Regions from separate parts of the Streptomyces zhihengii genome, predicted to be linked through region 2. Evidence: riboswitches for the same ligand, from Rfam matches in the RefSeq annotation. Region 2 holds a riboswitch; each other region holds the start of a gene.
The links. Region 2 has a riboswitch for cobalamin ahead of JE024_RS33625 ((2Fe-2S) ferredoxin domain-containing protein). Riboswitches for the same ligand answer to the same signal wherever they lie in the genome.
Positions count from the first base shown of each region.

Region 1: another riboswitch for cobalamin. It lies ahead of JE024_RS33205 (ABC transporter substrate-binding protein); the one in region 2 lies ahead of JE024_RS33625 ((2Fe-2S) ferredoxin domain-containing protein).
Region 3: another riboswitch for cobalamin. It lies ahead of JE024_RS27030 (cobalamin biosynthesis protein); the one in region 2 lies ahead of JE024_RS33625 ((2Fe-2S) ferredoxin domain-containing protein).

Region 1 covers NZ_JAFEJA010000002.1:1,254,400-1,262,164, forward strand. Annotated here, with positions in the region: gene JE024_RS33190 (acyl-CoA dehydrogenase family protein) at 1-730, opposite strand, end outside; gene JE024_RS33195 (TetR/AcrR family transcriptional regulator) at 932-1,549, shown strand; gene JE024_RS33200 (DUF7822 domain-containing protein) at 1,688-2,221, opposite strand; cobalamin riboswitch at 2,336-2,513, shown strand; gene JE024_RS33205 (ABC transporter substrate-binding protein) at 2,544-3,584, shown strand; gene JE024_RS33210 (FecCD family ABC transporter permease) at 3,581-4,693, shown strand; gene JE024_RS33215 (ABC transporter ATP-binding protein) at 4,690-5,505, shown strand; gene JE024_RS33220 (APC family permease) at 5,634-7,586, opposite strand; gene JE024_RS33225 (VOC family protein) at 7,763-7,765, shown strand, end outside.
Region 2 covers NZ_JAFEJA010000002.1:1,409,443-1,417,207, reverse strand. Annotated here, with positions in the region: gene JE024_RS33660 (mucoidy inhibitor MuiA family protein) at 1-445, shown strand, start outside; gene JE024_RS33655 (phytoene desaturase family protein) at 538-2,157, opposite strand; gene JE024_RS33650 (SRPBCC family protein) at 2,157-2,606, opposite strand; gene JE024_RS33645 (SDR family oxidoreductase) at 2,903-3,784, shown strand; gene JE024_RS33640 (hypothetical protein) at 3,969-4,310, shown strand; gene JE024_RS33635 (MSMEG_6728 family protein) at 4,357-4,851, shown strand; gene JE024_RS33630 (dienelactone hydrolase family protein) at 4,897-5,652, opposite strand; gene JE024_RS33625 ((2Fe-2S) ferredoxin domain-containing protein) at 5,923-6,327, opposite strand; cobalamin riboswitch at 6,370-6,556, opposite strand; gene JE024_RS33620 (SDR family NAD(P)-dependent oxidoreductase) at 6,819-7,613, shown strand; gene JE024_RS33615 (hypothetical protein) at 7,698-7,765, shown strand, end outside.
Region 3 covers NZ_JAFEJA010000001.1:6,351,414-6,359,178, forward strand. Annotated here, with positions in the region: gene JE024_RS27020 (putative cobaltochelatase) at 1-1,472, opposite strand, end outside; gene JE024_RS27025 (cobyric acid synthase) at 1,516-3,033, opposite strand; gene JE024_RS27030 (cobalamin biosynthesis protein) at 3,030-3,995, opposite strand; cobalamin riboswitch at 4,086-4,227, opposite strand; gene JE024_RS27035 (hypothetical protein) at 4,377-4,598, opposite strand; gene JE024_RS27040 (inorganic phosphate transporter) at 4,611-5,855, opposite strand; gene JE024_RS27045 (class II aldolase/adducin family protein) at 6,099-6,782, shown strand; gene JE024_RS27050 (alpha/beta hydrolase) at 6,850-7,765, shown strand, end outside.

The DNA.
Region 1 (7,765 bases), 160 kb from region 2:
CGTCGGGGACGAAGCAGTCCTCGATGTGCAGGTGCGGGTGACCGCCGTCGATGGAGCGGTCGACGGTGTGGATCGCCCCGCCGACCCGGATGCCGGGGTTCGCCATGTCGACGAGGAACATGGTGGCCCCTTCGGGCGAGCCGTCCACGGCCGGGGTCCGCGCCATCACGATGCAGAACGCGGCGCCCACGGCGCCGCTGGTGAACCGCTTGTGACCGTTGATCACCCAGCCGCCGGCGGTGCGTCCGGCCGTGGTCCGCAGCGCCGCCGGGTCGGATCCGGCTCCCGGGTGGGGCTCGGTCATGCCGAAGCACGACCGGACCTCCCCCGCGGCCAGCGGCACGAGGAAGCGCTGCTTCTGGTCCTCCGTCGCCACCAGGTTGAGCAGGTGCATGTTGCCCTCGTCGGGGGCCATGCAGTTGAGGGCGCTCGGGCCGATCGGCGAGTATCCGGCCTCCTGGAGGATCGGCGACCAGTGCACGAGGGGCAGGCCCTGCCCGCCGTACTCCTTCGGCACGTGCGGAGCGAAGACGCCGGCTTCCTTCGCCGCCGCCTGGAGCCGGTCACGGGTCGCCCGGTCGAGCCGGCCGCCCGGCGGGGGCTCCGCGCCGATCACCTGCTCGCGGACGAACCGGCGTGTACGCGCCCGCAGTTCCTCCACCTCGTCGGGGAGATGGGTGAAGGCCTCGGGGGCCGGCGCGCCCCGCCCGGGCTCCTCGTTCGCCGTCATGTGCCGTCCTTCCCGTCCGCGGTGCTTCCCGCCCGCACTGACCCGGACATCCGGATACCGATCGGCCGCTCGTTTACCGAGCGATCGCTCGGTAAAGTGAAGGGTGGTGCCGAGGGCATGTCAAGAGGCCCGTCATCGGGCGTGCCGGACCGGCGCTGCATACTGTGCCGACACGGCGAAGATCCGGGGGAGAGGTGCACGGTGGCGAGCAGTCAGGCCGAAACGGGCTGGAGGTCGTACCCCGACGGCACCCTGCCGCCGATCCTCGGGACCGCGCTGGCCTGCTTCGTCGAGCACGGCTACCACGGCACCTCGATCCGCGCGGTGGCCGCACGCGCCGGGCTCTCGGTGCCGGGGCTCTACTACCACTACCCCTCGAAGCAGGCCCTGCTCGTCGCGATCGTCTCCCATGCCATGGACGACCTGTGGCAGCGCAGCCTCGCCGCCCTGGAGGAGGCCGGCGACGACGCCGCGCGACGGCTTGACCTGCTGGTGGAATGCCTCGTGCTGTTCCACGCGCACCGCAGGGACCTCGCCTTCATCGCCTCCAGCGAGATCCGCAGCCTCACCGGACAGGCGCGCACCACCTACATCGGCGCCCGCGACCGTCAGCAGCGCCTGATGGACGGCGTGATCGAGGACGGTGTCGCGCGGAAGGTCTTCACCACGGCGTACCCGCGTGACGTCTCCCGGGCCGTCGTCACCATGTGCACCGGCGTCGCCCAGTGGTACAGCGCCGACGGCCCGCACAGCCCGCGGCAACTCGCCGAGCGGTACCGCGCCATGACCCGCGGGACGGTCGGCGCACCGGCCGTCTGACGGGCCCGGCACCATGCCCGCCCCGCGCCGGGACCCCGCCCGGGGCGTCGCCCGGCCTCCGCGCGGGAGGCGTCGTCGAACGGGCCCGGAGCGCCGGGTGAGCGCCGGGCGCCGCTCCACGGGTCGGATCAGCCGGAGTCAGCCGGGGAAGGAGAAGTACAGCGCGTCGCCGTAGAAGGACGCGAAGTGCCGCTGCCAGTCGGACCGGACCGAGGCCAGCCACGCGTCGTTCCGGCCGGCGATCGCCGCCTCGGCCTCGGCGACGGCGGCGGGGATCTCCGAGGACGCCAGACGCCGCACGCTCTCCGCCGGGTCGTCGTCCGTCATCGAGACGATCTCCCCGGTCTCCAGGACGAAGTACTTCGCCTGCTGCTTCGCGAGGTGGGCCGTGGTCCCGGCGACGCACGCGGCGAACTCGGCGTCGTCCTCCAGGCCCCGGCCGACCGCGCGCAGGAGGTCGCCGAGCAGGGCCGCCCCTCCGGCGTACTCCGCGGCGATGCCGATCGGAGGGTTCCAGATCATGGACGGGACGATCGTCGTGCCGCGCCCCACCAGGAGCTTGTGCGCGAGCGGGATGTCCCAGTTGTGCTCGGATATGCAGCGGACCGGCTTGGGGATCTCCGCGTCGTTCGGCATCGAGTCGGCGGAGTAGAGGTACGAACGGTTTGCCATGGCGGCGACGCTAACACCGGGGACCGACAACACCGGTGCCGGCAGGCGCCGGTGCGGGCGCCGGGGCGGTGCCGCTCCCGGTGCCGGGGTGCGCCCTTTGCCGTTTTCCCGGGGAACCATAGGATCAACAGGTCATCGCCGCGACGGGAGACAGGAAGCCGGTGCGAATCCGGCACGGTCCCGCCACTGTGACCGGGGAGCCGACCCCTCCATGAGCCACTGCGCGCAGCGCGGGAAGGCCGGGGAACGCCGATCCGGAAGTCAGGACACTGGCCTGTCGCGGGCCCGATCCGAGGAGCGCGGACTCCGCAGGAGGCTTTACGTGTACGACGGCATGCCCCGTCCCTTCGCCCTGCCCGACACCGGGCCCGGCCGCCGTGCCGTGCGCACGGCCGGAGCCGTCGCCGCACTGGCGGCGGTCCTTCTCACCGGCTGCGGCGCGCCCGGCGCCCCGCGGCAGGACAAGCCCGCGGCGGCCGCGGCGGACGGCTTCCCTCTCACCGTGGAGAACTGCGGTGTCCGCACGACCTACGAGGCGCCGCCCTCCCGGGTGGTGACCATCCACCAGCACCCGGCCGAACTGCTGCTCTCCCTCGGTCTGAAGGACCGGATGATCGGGACCGCCTTCCCCGACTCCGCCGTCCTCCCCGGACTGAGCGAGGACTTCGCGGCCGTCCCCGAACTGTCGGCGAAGGAACCGTCGTTCGAGAAGATCCTCGACGCCGAGCCCGACTTCGTCTACGGCGGCTACGCCAGCGCCTTCGCCGAGAACGACGGGCGGTCCCGCGAGGCGTTCGCCGACGCCGGCATCGACACCTACCTCAACCGCGAGTACTGCGGGAAGAAGAAGGTCTCGATGCAGGACGTCTACGACGAGATCGACACCATCGGCGGCCTGTTCGGCGTGCGGGACCGGGCCGACGCACTCGTCGCCGACCTCCGGGGCCGGGTGCGGACCGCCACCGCCGAGGTCGACGGCGAGCGCGAGACGCCCGTCTTCGTCTACGACAGCGGGGACAAGAGCGCCTTCACGGCCGGCGGCCGGAGCCTCGGCACCGAGATCATCCGGCTCGCCGGCGGGCGCAACGTGTTCGCCGACCTCGACGACGTCTTCGGCGACGTCTCCTGGGAGCAGGTCGTCGCCCGCAGGCCCGAGGTCATCGCGATCTACGACTACGCCGGCGCCGGAAGCGTCGAGCAGAAGAAGGAGTTCCTGCTGGCGGAGCCCGCCCTGGCGGACGTGCCGGCCGTGCGGAACAAGCGCTTCGTGGTGCTGCCGCTGACCGCCACCCTGGTCGGCGTACGCGCACCCCGCGCCGTCGAGGACCTGGCGCGCGACCTGCACCCGCAGCGGTTCCGGTGACCGTGCCCGCCGGGAAGACCGCGGCCCCGCGGCTCGCCGGGACCGAGGGGCCGGGCGACACGTCCCGGCGGGTCGCCTTCGGTCCCGCCGTGCTGCTCCTCGCCGCCCTGCTCGTCGTCTCGATGACCGCCGGCATGGCCATCGGCTCCGTGCGGGTGCCGGCCGGCCAGGTGTGGGGCATCGTCGGCCACGCCCTGGGCCTGGAATGGTCGGAGGTCACCTGGTCGCGGGCCCGCGAGACCATCGTGCTCGACGTCCGCGCGCCCCGGGTGGTGCTCGGCGCGGTGACCGGGGCGGGGCTCGCCCTGATCGGCACCGCGCTCCAGGCGCTGGTGCGCAACCCGCTCGCCGAGCCCTACCTGCTCGGCGTCTCCTCGGGCGCCTCGCTCGGCGCGGTCGCGGTGATCGTCTTCGGGGTGCAGGTCTTCGGGCATCTCTCGCTCTCGGCCGCCGCGTTCGCGGGCGCCCTGCTGACCCTGTTCCTCGTCTACACGACGGCCCGCAGCGGGGGCAGGATCACCTCGGGCCGGCTCGTGCTGTCGGGCGTCGCCTACGCCCTGGTGCTCACCGCGGTGATGAACCTGCTGCTGCTGACGAGCGACCGGGGCAACGAGGCCCGTGCGGTGCTCGCCTGGACCATGGGCGGACTCGGCGGTGTGCGGTGGGGGACGCTGTGGCTGCCGGCCGGCGCAATGCTGCTCGGCCTCGGCGTCCTGCTCCTCCAGGCACGCCCGCTGAACCTGCTGATGGCGGGCGAGGAGGCCGCGACGACGATGGGCCTCGACGTGGCCCGCTTCCGGGCCCGTCTGTTCGTCCTGCTGTCGCTGCTCACCGGTGTGCTGGTCGCGGCCGCGGGGCCGATCGGCTTCGTCGGGCTGATGACACCGCACGTCGTGCGGCTGTTCGTCGGCGGCGACCACCGGCGGGTGCTCCCCGCGGCGGCACTCGGCGGCGCCGTCTTCCTGCTCTGGGCGGACATCGCCGCCCGCACCGTGGCCGCGCCGGCGGAACTGCCCGTCGGCGTGCTCACGGCGCTCACCGGCGGACCGTTCTTCCTGTGGCTGATGCGCCGCGACGCCCGCCGGACCACGGGCGGAGGTCCCGCGTGAAGGGGAGCCGGCTCGTCGTCGAGGGCGTCACCCTCACCGCCGGGGCACGGCGGCTGGCCGAGGACGTCTCGCTGACCGCGGAGCGGGGCGAGGTCGTGGGACTGATCGGCCCCAACGGCAGCGGCAAGTCCAGCCTGCTCAGGTGCGTCTACCGGATCCTGCGCCCCGACTCCGGGACGGTGCGCGTGGACGGTGCCGACGCCTGGACGCTGCCCGTGCGGCAGGTGGCGCGGACCCTGGCCGCCGTGGTGCAGGACGCCGCGACGGACGTCGACCTGGCCGTGCGCGAGGTGGTGGCGATGGGACGCGCGCCCCACAAGCGCCTCCTCGACGGCGACACCGCCGACGACCGCCGCCTGATCGCGTCGTCCCTCGCCGCGGTGGACGCGCTCCACCTGGCGGACCGGCCCTACGACCGCCTCTCCGGCGGCGAACGCCAGCGTGTCCTCGTGGCGCGGGCGCTCACCCAGCAGCCCGCGCTCCTCGTGCTGGACGAGCCCACCAACCACCTGGACATCCGCCACCAGCTCGACATCCTGGGCGTCCTGCGCCGACTGCCCGCGACCGTGCTGGTGGCCCTGCACGACCTCAACCTGGCGGCCGGCTTCTGCGACCGCCTGTACGTGCTGTGCGACGGCCGGGTCGTCGCCTCGGGCCCGCCCGCCGACGTCCTCACCCCCGCGCTGCTCCAGGAGGTCTACGGGGTGGACGCGGAGGTCGCCGTCCACCCCCGCACCGGGACCCCGCAGGTCACCTTCCTGCCCGGCGGCGGCCCCCGGCCGCCTGCCGCGCCGCACCCGGCGACGGGCTGACCCGCCGTCGGGCACGGGCACGGGCGACGGGGCCGAGGTCTCCCACCGCGCGTGTCCGGCGGGCGGCCTGCCTCCCGTCGCGTCCGGCGGCCGGTCCGTCTCCCGTCACGTCGGGGGGCCGGTCCGTCTCAGCCCAGGTCGGGCAGACGGTCCGCCTCCAGGGCTTCGATGGCGTGCGAGGCGTTGAACGGCAGGATCGTGACCGCGACGTGCGGCAGTCGCTCCAGGGTCTTCGCCATCTTCTCGCCGGTGCCCCGGTGGAGGAGCTTGCCGAGGGCGGTGGCGTACATCCGCCGGGGCACGAGGACCGTCAGGGAGGTGTCGCCGTCCTGCGTGGTCCGCACGGCCAGTTCGCGCATCGCGTGCCGCAGCCGGCGGTCGGGGCAGGCCACCAGTTCCAGGTCGACCGAGGTCGCGTTCGTCGACGCCCAGCGGGCGGACAGGCGGCGGGCGTGTGCCTCGTCGATGGCGAAGTGCACCGCACGCACGTTGTCGGGCCGCAGCTCATGGGCGTAGCGCAGGGCCTTGAGGGTGGCGAGGTCGAGCGTCTCGACGAGGACGAACACCTGGTGGCGGCGTGTGCGCGGCCGGTCCGCGCCCGTGGGCAGCCGCTCCAGGGCGGCGGCCTCGCGCCGGTACTCGCGGTTGATCCGGATGAGCACCCAGACCCCGAGCGGGAAGACCACCACGACCAGCCACGCGCCTTCGGTGAATTTCGTGACGGCGAAGATCAGCACGACGGAGGCGGACACGATCGCCGCGAGCGCGTTGACCGCGATCTTCACCCGGCGCAACCGCTCGCGCCCGCGCAGATGGTGGGCGGTGAGACCGGCCCCGGCCATGGTGAACGCGGTGAACACACCGATCGCGTAGAGGGCCACCAGCTTGTCCACACTGGCGCCCGTGACGAGCAGCAGCGCCAGGGAGAGGGCGGAGAGCGTGACGATCCCGTTGGAGAAGGCCAGCCGGTGCCCGCGCCGGGTGAGCATGCGCGGCAGGAACCGGTCCTGCGCGACGAAACTGGCCAGGAACGGGAAGCCGGTGAACGGGGTGTTGGCACCGGTGTAGAGCACCAGCGCGGTCGCGAGCTGCACGAAGACCAGCCCGATCGTCCCGGCCGTACCGTCGCCGAAGGCGAGCCGTGCCTCCTGCGCGATGACCGTCGGGGTGCCGTCGGTGTACGGCACGGCGTGGGTGACGTGCGCGAGGGTGGAGACGCCCAGCACCAGCGCGGCGAGCACACAGCTCATGGTGACGAGGGTGCGCCGGGCGTTGCGGCCCTGCGGCTCGCGGAAGGCGGAGATGCCGTTCGAGATCGCTTCGAGCCCGGTGAGGGACGAGCCGCCGTTGGCGAAGGAGCGCAGCACGATGAAGAGCGAGGCGCCGTACAGCCAGCCGTCGCCGGGCGTGCCCAGCGGCACCACACCCGGGGCGTTCAGATCGGCGTGCGGCAGCCCGCCCGTCAGGGCGCGCACCGCCGCGACGAGGAACACCAGGCCCATCGCGGCGATGAACAGATAGGCCGGCAGCGCGAACATCCGGCCCGCCTCGCGGACCCCGCGCAGATTCCCGTAGCCGAGCAGCACGATCATCGCCACGGAGACCGGCAACTGGAGATGGTCGAGCCCCGTCCAGCCGTCGCCGACCAGGTGCGCGAGTGAGATCAGCGCGTTCGTGCCGGCCGACACCTGCACGGCGACGGTGACGATGTAGTCGACCAGCAGGGCCACGGCGGCGACCTGCGCGACGTCCGGCCCGAAGTTCTCCCGGGCCACCACGTAGGAGCCACCGGCCCGGGTGTAGATCGTGACGACGTCGCTGTAGCAGAGCGTCAGAAGCAGCAGCACCAGCAGGATCGCGCCGGTCACCGGCATCACCAGGGTGAAGGCGGCCGCTCCGACGACGGGCACCAGCGTACGGAGCATCTGCTCCGAGCCGTAGGCCGACGAACTGATGCAGTCGGACGCGAGCACGCCGAGCGCCGTCCGGTTGCCCAGCTTCTCCTCGCCGGCACGTTCGGTGGTGAGCGGCTTGCCGAGGAGCCGCCGCTTGACGCGGTACATCGGCCGATCAAGGGTCATGCGTCCATCACAGCGGTCGGCCGGGCCGGGACCGCGCAGGCACCACCGGCGGCCACCCGCACAGCCCGGCCGGACCGGGCGTTCGCGGCCGGGGTCCGCCGCGCCCGCCCACCGCCGCGCCACCGGGAGCCCCGGCCGCCTCCGAGCGGTGGGGCGGCCGCCACTAGGGTGGTGGCATG
Region 2 (7,765 bases):
CCTGCTCGCCGGTCCGGTGGACCTGATCCGCGGCAGCGGCTTCACCGGCCGCGGCACCCTGGAGTTCACCGCTCCCGGCGCGCCGCTGGAGCTGGCCTTCGGCAGCCGCGACGACCACCGGGTGGTCCGGCGGACGGAGGAGTTCCGCGATGTCACCGGCCTCGCCCAGCGGACCGTGATCTCGCGGACGGTCACCCTCCATCTGTCCCGGTTCTCGCCCCCGGGCGAGGAGGGCGACCGGCTGGTCGTCGTGCGGGAGCGGATCCCCGTCTCCGAGGTCTCGGCGGTGGAGGTACGCGTCCGCAAGGACGCCTGCTCCCCGGCGCCCGACGCCGTCGACGAGGAGGGCGTCGTCCGCTGGGAGGTCCTGCTGCCGCCGGGCGGCTCCCGCACGGTGACCCTGGCCTACGAACTCGTCGCGGGCTCCAAGGTCGCGGGGCTCTGAGCACGGGCGCGCGGGGCAGCGTCGGAGCACCCCGCGCCCCGGAGCCGTGCGCCTTGGCACCGCGCCCTGGCACCGGCCGCGCCGGGCCCGGGTCAGGGCCGGGGTTCGCCGGAGCGCCGGGCGAGGGTGTGCTGGGCGCGGGCCAGCAGCCGGCGGGGGGGCCGGGAGCGCAGGGCGGCCCGCGCGGCGTTCGCGCCAGGCGCGCCGTGCACGCCGCCGCCCGGGTGCGCGGAGGCGGACGCCAGGTAGAGCCCGGGTACGGGGGTCTCGGGGCGGCCGGTGCCGGGCAGCGGGCGGAAGAGGAGCTGCTGGTGCAGGGAGGCGGTGCCGCCGTTGATGGCGCCACCGTGGAGGTTGGCGTCGAGCGCCTGGAGCGTGGGCGGGGCGAGCACCCGGCGGGCCCGCACCCCGTCGCGGAACCCGGGCGCGCAGCGCTCGACCTGGGCCTCGACGCGGTCGGCCATGGCCTCCCGCTCGGCCTCGTCCCAGATGCCCCGGATACCGGCGGGCCCGGCGTCGCCGCGCACCTCGTGGGGCACATGGGTGTACGCCCAGGCCGATTCCGTGCCGGCGGGTGAGCGGGATGGGTCGGTGGTCGTCATCTGGCCGAGGACGAGGAAGGGCCTGGAGGGCACCTGGCCGCAGGCGAGCTGCGCGGCGAAGCGGGTCAGCCCGTCGACGCCGTCGGCCAGATGCACCGTCCCGGCCTCCGACGCCCCCGGCGAGGTCCACGGGACCGGGCGGTCGAGCGCCCAGTCGACCTTGAAGGTGGCGTAGTCCCACTGGAAGCGGTCCATGGCCGCCGACAGGCTCGGCGGCAGATGGTCCCGGTCCACCAGGCGTCCGTACAGGGCGGGCGCCGACACGTCCGCCAGCACCGCGCGGTTCGCCCTCACCTCCTCGCCGCCGGCGGTCCGCACGGCGACGGCCCGCCCGCCGCGCACCACCACGCCGGCCGCCTCCTGGCCGCAGCGGACGGCGCCGCCGCGCCGCCGGAGCCGGGAGACCAGCGCGTCGGTCAGGGCGCTCGCGCCGCCGACGGGCGCCGGGAAGCCCACGTGCTGGCCGAGCATGGACATCAGCCAGCCGTAGCCGCCGCTGCCGGCGGCCTCCGGGCCGAGGTCGGCGTGGAGCGCGTTCCCGGCGAGCAGCAGCCGGCCGCCCTCGCCGCGGAAGTGCTCCTCGCCGAGCCTGCGCACGGGCAGCAGCAGGGTGCGTGCGAGGCTCAGCCCGCCGGCTCCCCGCATCCGGGCGGCGAGGCGCCCGGCGGCACGTACGGGCGGGAACGGCGTGAACAGCGCCCGCACGATGTCGTCCCCGAGCCGCTGCCACACCTCGTACAGGCGTTCCCATGCCTCGCCGTCGCCCGCCGCGAAGGCGTCCAGGCCCTCGGCGGTGCGTTCCGGCGAAGCGTCCAGCACGGCGCAGCGCCCGTCGGGCAGATGGTGTGCCAGCACCCGCGGCGCGCGGGCCCAGCGCAGCCCCTCTCGGCCGAGGTCGAGCCCGGCGAGCACCGGGGAGGCGGCCGCCAGCGGGTAGAAGGCGCTGAACAGGTCGTGGACGTAGCCGGGCAGCACACCGCTGTCGCTGCGGACGGCCCCGCCGGGACGGTCCTGGGCCTCCAGGACCTCGACGCTCCAGCCCTCGTCGGCGAGCAGATTGGCGGCGACGAGCCCGTTGGGGCCGGCGCCGATCACCACGGCGTCGGGCATCAGCGCCGCTCCGGGGCGGTGGCGTCTTCCACGGTCCGCGCGAACCGGCGCAGCAGAACCCGGTGCCGCAGCTGCTGCACGGCGTCCAGGGCCGCATTGTGCACGGCGCCGCCCATACCGCGCAGCGGGTGCTCGTCGAAGATCACCAGGGTGTCGTCGCCCCAGGGGCGCAGTTCGAAGGCGATCCGGGCGGTGCCGAGGGGGCCGCTGTAGGCCTCCAGCTCCAGGCGGCGCGGCGGTTCGCTGACGCGCACCACCGTCCGGCCGTCCGCCTGCCACCGGCCGAGGCGGACGGTGTACGTGATGCGCGCCCCCTCCGCCGGCCACTCGCCGTCCCGCTCCGAGGACCCCGAGGTCCCCACCACCCAGGTGCCGAAGCGGTCGCCGTCCGCGAGGACGTCCCACACCTGCTGGGGTGTGCGCCGGACGAGTCGGTGTCGCACAGCCATGAGCCCTCCAGGGGTGCGGCCGGACAGGTGCGCTGCCGGACCCGTTCAGCGTAGACCGGCGCGCCCGTGCCGTCCTGCGGGCGGCCGGCGGCGGTGTGCGCCGGGTACCCGGTGACCCGCCGCGGGGCGGGCGGCGGTGTGCACCGGGCCGCGCCGGGTACCCGGCGACCCGCCGCAGGACGGGCGGCGGCACGGCGCCTGCCGGAGAATGCCCGGTGCGGCAGCGGCCCGCGCACGATCGCGCGGCGGCGGACACCCCGAGGACCGCGCGACGGTCCCGGCCGAAGGGACACCGGATGGACAACGGATTTCCGCACCGCCGCGTGGCGGTGGTCACCGGGGCGGCCCGGGGCATCGGCGCCGCGCTGTCGCGCGAGCTGGCCGCCCGCGGGCTGCGGGTCGCGCTGCTGGGCCGGGAGGTCGAGACGCTCCGGGCCGTCGCCGTCGAGCTGCCCTGGGACGCACGGTGCTTCGGGGTGGACGTCACGGACCTGGCGGCCATGGAGGCGACCGCGGCCCGGGTGGCGGACGAGATGGGGCCGGCGTCCGTGGTGGTGGCCAACGCGGGCATCGCGGCCACGGGCCCTTTCGCCGGGGGCGACCCCGCGCTGTGGGAGCGCGTGGTGGGCGTCAACCTGTTCGGCAGCGCCAACACCGCGCGCGCCTTCCTTCCCCAACTCGCCCGTACTCAGGGGTACTTCCTCCAGGTCGCCAGCACGGCGGCCTTCGGGGCAGCCCCCATGATGAGCGCGTACTGCGCCTCGAAGGCGGGCGCCGAGTCCTTCGCGCAGGCCCTGCGCGCCGAGGTCGCCGCCCAGGGGATCGGGGTCGGGATCGCGTATCTCCACTGGACGAGGACAGAGATGACCCGGGACATCGACGAGCATCCGGTGCTGGAGGCCCTGCGCGCCTCGCAGCCGCGCTTCGCCGCGCGGGTGCACACCGCGGAGGAGGTGGCCCGCCGGCTGCGGCGGGGCGTCGAGCGGCGGTCCACGAGCATCCACTGCCCGCCGTGGCTGCGGCTCGTCCAGCCGCTGCGTCCGGCGTTTCCGCCGCTCGTGGGACTGGTGGCCCGCAGGCATCTGAAGCGGCTCGACACCGGCGAGCTCGCCCGGGCCTCGGGGGTCCTGGGCGCGGGCGGCGAGGCGGACTGGGCGGCCCGCGGCCGAGGGCGATGACGTCCCCCGGGTGGAGGCACCCGCGGGGCGGCCCCGGCGCGGTGGGTGTGGACTCGCCGGGTGGGGGTAAGCGGGCCGGACACCGGCCGGACGGGCGGCGGTCGTGCGATCGCCGTCCGGCGGGGCCGCCGGTTCCGTGCCCAGCCCGCCCCATCCGGTCCGCGACCCGTTTGGAGAACCGCAGATGACAGCGACCCCCTGCTTCACGGCCCCCGGCATCCGGCGACGCGGCCGGGCGTGGGTGATCACCCTCGGGGACACCCCGCGCGGCCCGGCCCTCGACAGCGTGGTCCGCACCGTCGACGGCATCGCCGCGAAGGACGCCGCCCTGGTCGTCGACGCGGGCGCGGTGACCTCGGCCGACGACAGCCTGGTGGAGTGGCTCACGGACGTCGGCAGGCGCCTGCCTCTGTGCGTCGCAGCGCCCTCCCCGGCCGTGCGGACGCTGCTGCGCGGCTCCGGCGCGGGCCGCTCGGTGCCGTCGGCCTCGTGCATGGGCGAGGCGCTCGACACCGTCGGCATCTGACCGTCCCCGGGCGGTCGCGAGGCGCCCGCACAGGAGGTGAACCGGTGTGCAGACCTTTCTGCCGTACCCGGACTTCAGGGAGTCGGCGGCCGCGCTGGACGTCAAGCGTCTGGGCAAGCAGCGGGTGGAGGCGCTCCAGGTGCTCCGCGGCCTCACCGTGCCCGGATACGGCTGGCGCCGGCATCCGGCCGTGCGCATGTGGGCGGGATACGAGGAGGCGCTCGTCCGCTACGGGCTCGACATGTGCGAGGTGTGGACGGACGCCGGGCGCGCCGACACCTGCGCGCTGACCCTGGTGCACGACTTCCGGGGCTGGGCGCCCGAGGGGCTGTCCACCGTGCGGAGCCAGGACCGCCTCGCGGAGGCCGGGGACCTCCCGCCGTGGCTCGGCTCGGCGGACTTCCACCGCAGCCACCGGTCCGCGCTGGTCCGCAAGGACCCCGCGCACTACCGCGAGCGGTTCCCCGACGTGCCGGACGACCTGCCCTACGTGTGGCCGTCCTCCGACCGGGCCACCGAGCCCCCGGCCCGGGCGGGCTGAACGGGCCGGGGTCGTCGCTCGCGGCGGCGGGTCTCGCGACCGGGCTCAGCCCATGCCCGCCGCCGGGTCCCCCGTCATGTCCCCCATCGGGTCCTCCGCCTGGTCCCCCGTCATGTCCTGAGTCAGGTCCTCCGTCAGGGGTAGGCACTCGGCGAGCAGGTCGAGCACGTCGCGCCAGGCCCGCCGCGCGTGCCGTGGATGGTGACCGACGCCGGGGACCGTGGGGTGATCGACCGTCGGATGGTGGAAGGCGTGCAGGGCGCCGCCGTAGACCGTCAGACGCCAGTCGACGCCCGCGGCCTGCATCTCGGCCGTGAACGCGTCCCGTTGCGCGGGCGCCATGATCGGATCCTGTGACCCGACCCCTGCCCACACCGGGCAGCGAATGTTCCCCGCCTCGCCCGGCCGGCCCGTGGTGGTCGCGTTGACCGTCCCGATCGCGCGCAGATCGACGCCGTCGCGCCCGAGTTCCAGCGCGATCGCGCCCCCGGTGCCGTAGCCGACGGCGGCGATCCGGTCGGGGTCGGTCCGCGGTTCGGCGCGCAGCACGTCGAGCGCCGCACGGCCGATGCCCCGCATCCGGTCGGGGTCGTCGAGCAGGGGCAGGCACCGGGCCAGCATCTCCTCGGGGTCGCCCAGATAGCGCCCGCCGTGGAGGTCGAAGGCCAGCGCCACGTATCCCCGCTCGGCGAGGGCATCGGCCCGGCGGCGTTCGACGTCGCTGAGCCCCGTGCCCTCCGGTCCCAGCAGCACCGCGGGCCGGCGGTCGGCACCGGCCGGGAGCGCGAGGTGCCCGGTCATCGTCAGACCGTCGGCCGGGTACGCGACCGTGCGCGTCGTCACCGTCGTCCGTGCCGCCCGTGCCGCCCGTGCCGTCTGCGTCGCCCCGGTCGCCTGTGTCGTCCTCGTCGTCCTCGTCGTCATGGGAAGGGACCGTAGTGATCGTCGGGCCCCGTCCGGGCGGTGTTCCGCCGCCGGCAGAACCCGCCCCGGGCCCCGGACGACGCCCGGCATCCGCCGAGGACACCGAGCCGGGTGTCCGCCGCGCCTGCGGCGGACACGGCGGTGGCGTCAGGAGACCGCCGGGCGGCCGGGCGGGGTGAACGTGTACAGGTCGAGGATGTCCGGCAGCGGTGCGATGCCGGGGCCGCCGGCGCGGACCCAGGCGACGACGTCCTCCGTCGCCGCGGCGTCGTTGACCAGCCCGAGCCAGACCGGGCGCCCGCCGGCGGCCCTGCCCGCGGCGGAGGGCCGGACCACGATGACATTGGCCTGGTCGCACACGTCGAGGCAGTCGGAGACGCTCACCGGCCCGGCCTGGCGCAGGCGTGCGGTCTGGGCGGCGTGGTCGACGCCCCGCACCTTGGAGCTGCCGCAGCAGCAGTCGCGGCAGACGACGACGCGGCACGGCACGGGTCCGCCGCCCGTCCTGCGCGCGGGTTCGCCGGTCGTCGCTCCGGTGGGTGTGGCGGGCATGGCGCACCGTCCCTCTCTCCGGGGAGATCCGCCCCGGTGGTTCGTGGAGGAGGCGACCGCGTGAGTCTCCTGGCTCTCGGGTCCGTGCCCGTCCGCCGCCTTCCCGCCCGTGCGGGCAGGGGCTCGTCGGGACCGGCTCACCGATCACAGTGGCGGGACCGCGCCGGATTCACACCGGCTTCCTCGTCCGCCGTCGCCTTGTCGCCGGGCATCATCTCATCCGCGATCTTGAGCCGGAACGGAGGCCGGCGGACGTGGGCACAGGGGCCGACGCGCATGCGCCCGCGCGGTGTTCGCCCGCGCGGTGTTCGCCCGCGCGGTGTTCGGGTGCCGGCGCCGCTGTTCGCGTGTCGGCGGTTGTGTTCGCGTGTCGGCGGCGACGGCCCGGGGCGGAGGTGACTCAATTGAGGGCGCACCGCACCACCCCGCCGGCTCCGGACGGGTGCACCGGGCCTCCCGGCGGATCCGACCATGTGAGGAGCGCAGTCGCGATGCAGATCGACCTCGGCGGGAAGACGGCCCTGGTGACCGGGTCGACCCAGGGGATCGGGGCGGCGATCGCCGCCGGTCTGGCGGCGGCCGGCGCGCGTGTCGCCGTCAACGGACGCGATGCCGGACGGACTGGGGAGGCGGTCGAGCGGCTGCGCGGGCAGGTACCGGAGGGCGACTTCGTGGCCGCGCCGGGGGATCTGGCCACGGAGGAGGGGGCCGGGGACGTGCTGGGGCGGCTCCCCCGGGTCGATGTGCTCGTCAACAATCTCGGCGTCTTCGGGGCGCGGCCGGCGCTGGAGATCGACGACGCCGAGTGGCGGCGCTACTTCGACGTGAACGTGCTGTCGGCGGTCCGCCTCATCCGCTCCTGCCTGCCGGGGATGACGGACCGCGGCTGGGGCCGGGTGCTGAACATCGCCAGCGACTCGGCGGTGGTGACCCCGGCCGAGATGATCCACTACGGCGCGACCAAGACCGCCCTGCTGGCCGTCACCCGGGGCTTCGCCAAGGAGGCGGCGGGCACGGGCGTGACGGTCAACTCGGTGATCGCGGGCCCCACGCACACCGGAGGGGTCGAGGACTTCGTCCGCGAACTCGTCGGCCCGGACCTCCCCTGGGACGAGGCGCAGCGGGTCTTCATGAGGGAGCACCGGCCGCAGTCGCTGATCCAGCGGCTGATCGAGCCCGAGGAGATCGCGCACCTGGTCGTCTACCTCGCCTCCGGTTTCGCCTCGGCGACGACGGGCGGCGCGCTGCGGGTCGACGGGGGCTACGTCGACTCGATCCTGCCGTGACACCGCTCGGAAACGGTGTGTTTCCCCGCCGGGAGCACGGGCAGGCGAGTGCGTGAGCAACGACGCAGCGAGGAAAGGACCGACATGAGCGCCGGAGAGAAGGCCAAGGCCAAGACCGAGCAGGTTGTCGGGAAGGCCGTGCGCAAGGCCGC
Region 3 (7,765 bases), on a different contig from region 2:
TCGCGCCCCTCGCGGGTCGCCTGCCGCAGATCGTCCCGGCGCACCACCAGCCCCGGCCCGCTGCGCCCGCGGGCGCGCTGGTGGGGCGCGGCGGCCTGCACGGTCGCCGCCAGGTGGAGCTTGGTGAGGGTGCCCCGCGGGCGGCGCGAGCCGGTGGTGCGCCCGTGCTCGGTCCGCGCGCGGGACCTGCGCCCGGCGGCGCCGTCGCCGAGTCCGGGCACGCTGAGCATCCTGGTGCGGAACGGCTCCGACGCGCCGACGGGCCGGCGTTCGCCGGGGCCGCCCGCCGGTGCGGGGGCGGGCTCCCGGTCGCCGGAGCCGCCGGCCGGGGCGTCCTGTCCCTGCGTCTGCGGCGGCACCCCGCCACCGGGGCCCCCGTCGGGACCGCCGTCACCGGGACCGCCGTCACCCGGGCCGTCGTCACCGGGTCCGGGGTCGGGCTCGGGGTCCGGGTCGGGGTCGTCGCCGGACTGTCCGAGCGCCTCGTCGAGCTTCGACTCGTCCAGACCGGGCGCGTCGAAGGGGTTGCGCCGCCTGCGGTGCGGCAGCGCGAGCAGCGCGGCCCGCCGCACGTCCTCCTCGGCGACCTCCGCCCGGCCGTCCCAGGCCGCCAGCGCGGTGGCGGTGCGCGCCATCACGATGTCCGCGCGCATCCCGTCCACCTCGAACGCGGCGCAGGTGGCCGCGATCTGACGCAGCACCGCGTCGCCGAGCACCACCTCGGGCAGCAGCTCCCTGGCCGCGACGATCCGCTCCCGCAGCGCCGCCTCCTCCGCCGCCCAGCGCGCCGCGAAGGCCGCCGGGTCGTCGTCGTACGCCAGCCGCCGCCGCACGACCTCGACGCGCAGCGCGGGGTCGCGGGAGGCCGCGACCTCCACGGTGAGGCCGAAGCGGTCCAGGAGCTGCGGCCGCAGCTCGCCCTCCTCCGGGTTCATCGTCCCGACCAGCAGGAAGCGCGAGGCGTGCCGGACGGAGACGCCCTCGCGCTCCACGTAGGACGCCCCCATGGCGGCGGCGTCGAGCATCAGGTCGACGAGGTGGTCGTGGAGCAGGTTGACCTCGTCCACGTAGAGGATCCCGCGGTGCGCCTCGGCCAGCAGGCCCGGCTCGAACGCCTTGACGCCCTCCGCGAGCGCCCGCTCGATGTCCAGCGCCCCGACCAGCCGGTCCTCCGACGCGCCCACCGGCAGCTCGACCATCGGCGTCGGGCGGCTCGCCGCCGCGCCCCCGGTGTGCGGCCCGTCCGGGCACTGCGGGTCCGGCGCCTCGGGGCGGCAGGCGAACCGGCACCCCTCCACCACGTCCATGGCGGGCAGCAGACCCGTCAGCCCGCGCACGACCGTCGACTTGGCGGTGCCCTTCTCGCCCCGTACGAGCACACCGCCGATCGCCGGCGACACGGCGTTGAGCAGCAGGCTCAACCGCATGTCGTCCATCCCGACGACCGCCGTGAACGGATAGGGGATGCTCATCGCCTGCTCACTCCTTCACTCGCTGCCTCGACGTCCATGACCTTCACCGTGCCGCCGGGGCACCGGGCGGGACGAACGGCAGTCCCTCCGGGGGCCCCTGCTCGATCAGCCGCAGCAGACCGTCCGTGTCCGCGTGCTCCTCGATCAGGTCGCCGAGCCGGTCGAGCTGCTCCTCGCGCAGCGCCCCGAAGGAGGTGTCGGGCGCGGGCACGAAGCGCCGCCCGGCCTGCGCCGCCACCTGCCGCAGGAACGCCCGGCGGAAGCCGTCGCTCTCCAGCGAGCCGTGCCAGTGGGTGCCCCACACCGAGCCCACCCGGCAGCCGTCCAGGAAGGGCTCGCCGCCGAGCACCTCGGCGACGCCGTGGTGGATCTCGTAGCCGTCGACGCGCTCGCCCAGTGCCTCGCCCACCGGCCTGGCCAGCGTCTTCTCGCGGGCGAACCGCACCCGCACGGGCAGCAGTCCGAGTCCTTCGACCTCGCCCGCCCGGGACTCGACGTCGTCCTCGATGTGCGCGCCGAGGGCCTGGAAGCCGCCACAGATCCCGAGCACCGGCCGCCCCTGCGCGGCCCGCCGGGCGAGCGCGGCGGCGAGCCCGCGCTCGCGCAGCCAGGCGAGCGCCCGGACCGTGCCGCGGGTGCCGGGGACGACCACGAGGTCGGCGTCGACGAGCTCCTCCGGCCGGTCCACGAAGCGGACCACGACGCCCGGTTCGGCGGCCAGCGCGTCCACGTCGGTGAAGTTGGACATCAGCGGCACGGCGCAGACCGCGACCCGGAGCACGTCCTCGCCGACCGGCGGCGCGACGACGGACTCGCGCACCGCGCCCCGCAGCGACACCCGCAGCCCGTCCTCCTCGTCGATGCCCAGCCCGTGCGCGTACGGCAGGACGCCGTAGGTCCGCCGCCCGGTCAGACCGTGCAGCATCTCCAGGCCGGGCTCCAGCAGGGTCACGTCGCCGCGGAACTTGTTGACGAGGTAGCCCGCGACCAGCGACTGGTCGGCCGCGTCCAGCAGCGCCGTGGTGCCGAAGAACTGCGCGAACACCCCGCCCCTGTCGATGTCCCCGACCACCAGCACCGGCAGCCGGGCGGCCCGTGCGATGCCCATGTTCACGATGTCGGTGCGCCGCAGATTGATCTCCGCCGGGCTGCCGGCGCCCTCGCAGATCACCGCGTCGTAACTCTCCCGCAGCTCCTCCAGGCAGGCCGTCACCGGCTCGAACAGCTCCTGCTGCCGGTTGCCGTGGTAGCCCCGGGCGCTCATCTCGCCGACGGGTCTGCCCATCAGCACGACCTGGCTGGAGCGGTCGCTCCCGGGCTTGAGCAGCACGGGGTTCATCAGCGCCGTCGGCTCCACCCGGGCGGCCTGCGCCTGCATCGCCTGCGCCCGCCCGATCTCCGCGCCCTCGCGCGTCACGAACGAGTTCAGCGACATGTTCTGGCCCTTGAAGGGCGCGACCTTCACGCCCCGCCGCACCAGCCACCGGCAGATCCCGGCGGTCACCACGCTCTTGCCCGCGTCCGATGTCGTCCCCGCGACCAGCAGTCCGCCGCCGCTCATGTCCGCCTCCCCCTCGTCGCCGCGCGGACCAGCCGCGCGCCCGCGCAGACGGCCAGCGTCAGCACGCCGACCCGGCGCGACAGCCGCACCGCCCGCTCGATGTCCCCGAACTCCACCGCCCGGCCGCCCCCGTTGAGGACGGGCCGGTGCTCGACGCGCCCCGCGTACGACAGGGTCCCGCCCAGCCGTACGCCGAGCGCCCCCGCGAACGACGCCTCCACCGGGCCCGCGTTGGGGCTCGGGTGCTTGTCCGCGTCGGCCCGCCAGGCCCGTACGGCGCCCCGCGGGTCGGGGCCCGCGAGCACCGCGAGCACCGCGGTGAGCCGCGCTCCGGGCCAGCCGGCCACGTCGTCGAGGCGCGCGGAGGCCCAGCCGTAGCGCAGGTACCGGGGCGAGCGGTGGCCCACCATGGCGTCCAGGGTGTTGACCGCCCGGAAGCCGAGCAGCCCCGGCACACCGGCGACGGCGCCCCACACCAGCGCCCCGACGACCGCGTCGGAGGTGTTCTCCGCGACGGACTCCACGACGGCGCGGGCGATCTGCGCCTCGTCGAGCGCCTGCGGGTCGCGGCCGCACAGATGGGGCAGCCGGGCGCGGGCGGCGCCGAGGTCCCCGGCCGCGAGCGCGTCCCCGACGGCGCGCGCCTCGCGCCCCAGGGTGGTGCCGCCGACGACGGCCCAGGTGGCGGCCGCGGTCAGGGCGACGGATGCGGCGGGGGAGCGGCGCACCGCGCGCGCGGCGAGCAGGCCCGCGCCGATCGCGCCCCCGGCGCACACCGCGGTGTGGAGGACGCCCCGGCCGCGGTGGTCGCGCCACAGCAGCCGTTCGACGGCGCCGGCGGCCCGTCCGAAGGCGGCCACGGGGTGTCCGCGGCGCGGGTCCGCGAGCAGCAGGTCGGCGGCGAGACCGGCGGCGGCGCCGCAGGCGAACACCCGGTCCGCAGATGTGCGTTCGGCACCCATGGGGTCAGCGGCCCCCGGGGTGGGAAGGGGCGGGCAGGGCTGAGCCGCGGCCGGGCATGACGACGAGTCCTCACTCAGGGTCCGCGCCCTGGTTCGACGTGACCGGCGGTGAGAGTTCCTGGCTCCCCGGGAGGTTCCCCGGGTCACAGTGGCGGGACCGCGCCGGATTCGCACCGGACTTCCTCTGCTGCCGCCGTATTGGCCCCGGCAGTCCACCACGCCCGCGTACGCCCGTCAACTCACCCTTGACCTGCGACGGGACAGTGTGCCGAGGCCCACACCGCGGACAGCGCGGAAGCCGGGCGCGACGGCACCGCGGGGGTGCCGCCACGCCCGGCTCCCGGACGTGTCACGGGCCGCTCGCGGCCCGGTGTGCGGTCGTCAGTCGACGACCAGGTAGATGCCGAACGCGACGGCCACCGCGCACAGGGCGAAGCAGACGTACGCGCCGGTGCGGGCCAGGGCCACCGAGCCGCCGGAGGCCGTGGCCGACTCCTGCTTGCTGAGGCCGATGATGCCCAGGGTGAACAGGCCCACCAGGGCGACGGTGGCGACGAGGCTCACGCCGAACACGGAGCCGAGAGCTGCCCAGTCGATCTTCATGCTGCTGCTTCCTTACACCGTGGCCGGACGGGCCGGCTCGGTCTCGGCCGGCTCGGACGCCGGGGCCGGGATGGTGGTCTTGAACTCGCCAGCGGGCGGCGGGGCGACGGCGGCCATGGCGGTGGTGACGACACCCGCCGGCTCCTCCTCGCCCGGCTCCACGTCGTTGACGTTGGTGTGGTCGACGACCTGGCGGCGGGAGACGAGCCAGATCGCGAGGCAGGACGCCACCAGGAAGACGGCGACGACGGCGACGCCCCAGTCGCCCTGCTTGGTGACGAACTCCGAGGCCGCGGCGACCAGACCGGCGGCCGGCAGCGTCAGACCCCAGGCGACGAACATCCGGGTCGCCGTGGACCAGCGGACCACGCCGCCCTTGCGGCCGAGGCCCGCGCCCATCACGGCGCCGGAGCAGGAGTGGGTCGTCGAGAGGGAGAAGCCCAGGTTGGAGGAGGCCAGGATGACGCTCGCGGCGCTGGTCTGGGCGGCGAAGCCCTGCTGCGGCTGGAGGTCGGTGAGGCCCTTGCCCATGGTGCGGATGATGCGCCAGCCGCCGAGGTAGGTGCCGAGCGCGATCGCGACACCGGCGGAGACGATGACCCACAGCGGGGGGTTCGAACCGGGGGCGAGCACATTGCCGGCGACCAGGGCGAGGGTGATGATGCCCATCGTCTTCTGGGCGTCGTTGGTGCCGTGCGCCAGGGAGACCAGGCCCGCGGAGGCGATCTGGCCGGCGCGGTAGCCCTTGGCCGTGGCCTTCTCGTCGGTCCGCTTGCCGAGCTTGTACGTCAGCCGGGCGGCCAGCATCGCGCCGATGCCGGCGACGAGCGGGGCGGCGATCGCGGGGATCAGCACCTTGGTGACGACGACGCCGCCGTTGACGCCGGAGAAGCCGACGGACGCGACGGTGGCGCCGATCAGGCCGCCCATGAGGGCGTGCGACGAGCTGGACGGCAGACCGACCAGCCAGGTCAGCAGATTCCAGAGGATGGCGCCGACGAGCGCCGCGAAGATGACTTCAGGTGAGATGCCTGATTCGTCGACCAGACCGCTGGAGATCGTCTTGGCGACCTCCACGGAGAGGAACGCGCCGACGAGGTTCAGAACGGCGGACATGGCCACCGCGGTCTTGGGCTTCATCGCGCCGGTCGAGATGGTCGTCGCCATCGCGTTGGCGGTGTCGTGGAAACCGTTCGTGAAATCGAACACGAGCGCTGTCACGATCACAATCGCGAGCAGCAAGGTGATGTGTTCCATTTACCCAGGCAATCGTTTGACGTCATTGACGTGTGGACCGTAGGCAACCTGGATGAACGGAAGATGAACTGGGTCGGGCGCTGTGGTGACCGCAAGTGGCGTCAAGACGTTCCGTTTCCCGTTCCGGACCGCCGTCGACCGCAGGGGGCGTTCACTCGAACACCCTGTGTCGCGCCCACCCCGCCGGGACCCCGTGACGGCATCCGGCGGCGCGGGCGGGGCACGGCCTGACAGGATCGGCCCATGACCGCTCAGGCACACGGCGACGCGATCGAACAGGCATGGCGGGACCTGGTGGCGACGGCCCGCAGGACCGCCGCCGAAGGGCTCGTCGTCGGCACCTCCGGCAATGTCTCCGTACGAGTGGACGGCGATGTCGTCCTCGTCACCCCCAGCGGTGTCCCCTACGACCGCCTCGGCCCCGGGGACGTCCTCGGCGTCGGCCTGGACGGCGAGCGGGTCATCGGGTCGGGGGTGCCCACCAGCGAGCTGCCGCTCCACCTGGCGCTGTACCGGGCGACCGGCGCCCGCGCCGTCGTCCACACCCACGCCGTGCACGCGACGGCCGTCTCCACCCTCGTGTCCGAACTGCCGCCCGTCCACTACATGACCGCCGCCCTCGGCGGCCCCGTCCGGGTCGCCCCCTACGCCCTCTACGGCACGGCGGAACTGGCCCGGAACATGCTGGCCGCCCTGCGCGACCGCACCGCCTGCCTGCTGGCCAACCACGGCACCGTGGCCCACGGCGACACCCTGGACCAGGCGTACGACCGCACGGCCCAGCTCGAATGGATGTGCCGCCTGTGGCTCACGGCCTCCTCGGTCCCCGGCCGCACCCCCGCGCTGCTCTCCGACTCCCAGCTCGCCGACGCGGCCGGCCGGCTGCGCGACTACGGCCGGCGCCCGCCGGACGCCCCGCCCGCCTGACCGGTCCGGGCCGCCGGGCGGCGGCCGCCGGCTGGCAGACGTCGGCTGCCTTGCCGACACTGGAGCGGTGCGCCCGGCTACAGCGACGGCAGCGGCCGTCACCACCCTGATCGGCGTCGGCGCGGCCACGGTCGCCGCCGGACGCTACGCCAGCAGCGCCGCGCTCAGAGCGCCCGCCCGACGCGCCCTGCCCGGCGATCCGCGGCTGACCGTGCACGGGACCGAGCCCGGCAGGATCACGCTCACCCGCAGCCTCGTCTCCCTGCGACCGGGGACCTGGGGCCTCACCGGCTCCGGCGTCCACGCGGTCGTCGGCCCGGTGATCGACGGGGCCGCGGCCTCGGCCGACACCGTCGTCCGGCGGCTCGACCGGGTCGCCGACGGCGGCCTCGCCCCGGGAGCGCGGGTCCGGCTCACCCCCCGGCTCCACAAGGGCGACCCGGCCACCGCGCTCGGCATCCCCTACTCCGACGTCCTGGTCCCCGGGGAACTCGGCGCCCTCCCGGCGTGGATGGTCCCCGGTGCCCGCGGCACCTGGGTGATCACCGTGCACGGGATCGGCACCACCCGTGAGCACCCGCTGAACCTGCTCGGCTTCCTGCGCCAGCAGCGGTTCCCCGTGCTGAACCTCGCCTACCGCGGCGACGCCGGCGCCCCCCGGCCGCCGGACGGCCTCAGCCACCTCGGCGACTCCGAGTGGCGCGACCTGGACGCCGCGATCCGCCACGCCGTGCGGCACGGCGCCGAGCGCGTCGTGGTCCACGGCTGGTCCACCGGCGCGGCGATGGCGCTGCGCGCCGCGGCCGGCTCGGCGCTGCGCGACCGGATCGCCGGCCTGGTCCTGGACTCGCCCGTGCTGGACTGGGAGGTGACCCTGCGCGCCCTGGTCGCGGCCCGCCGCACGCCCGCCCCGCTGCTCCCGCTGGCGGTCCGCGCCGCCCAGGGCCGCACCGGAGCACACGCCGGCCGGCTCGCCGGAGCCG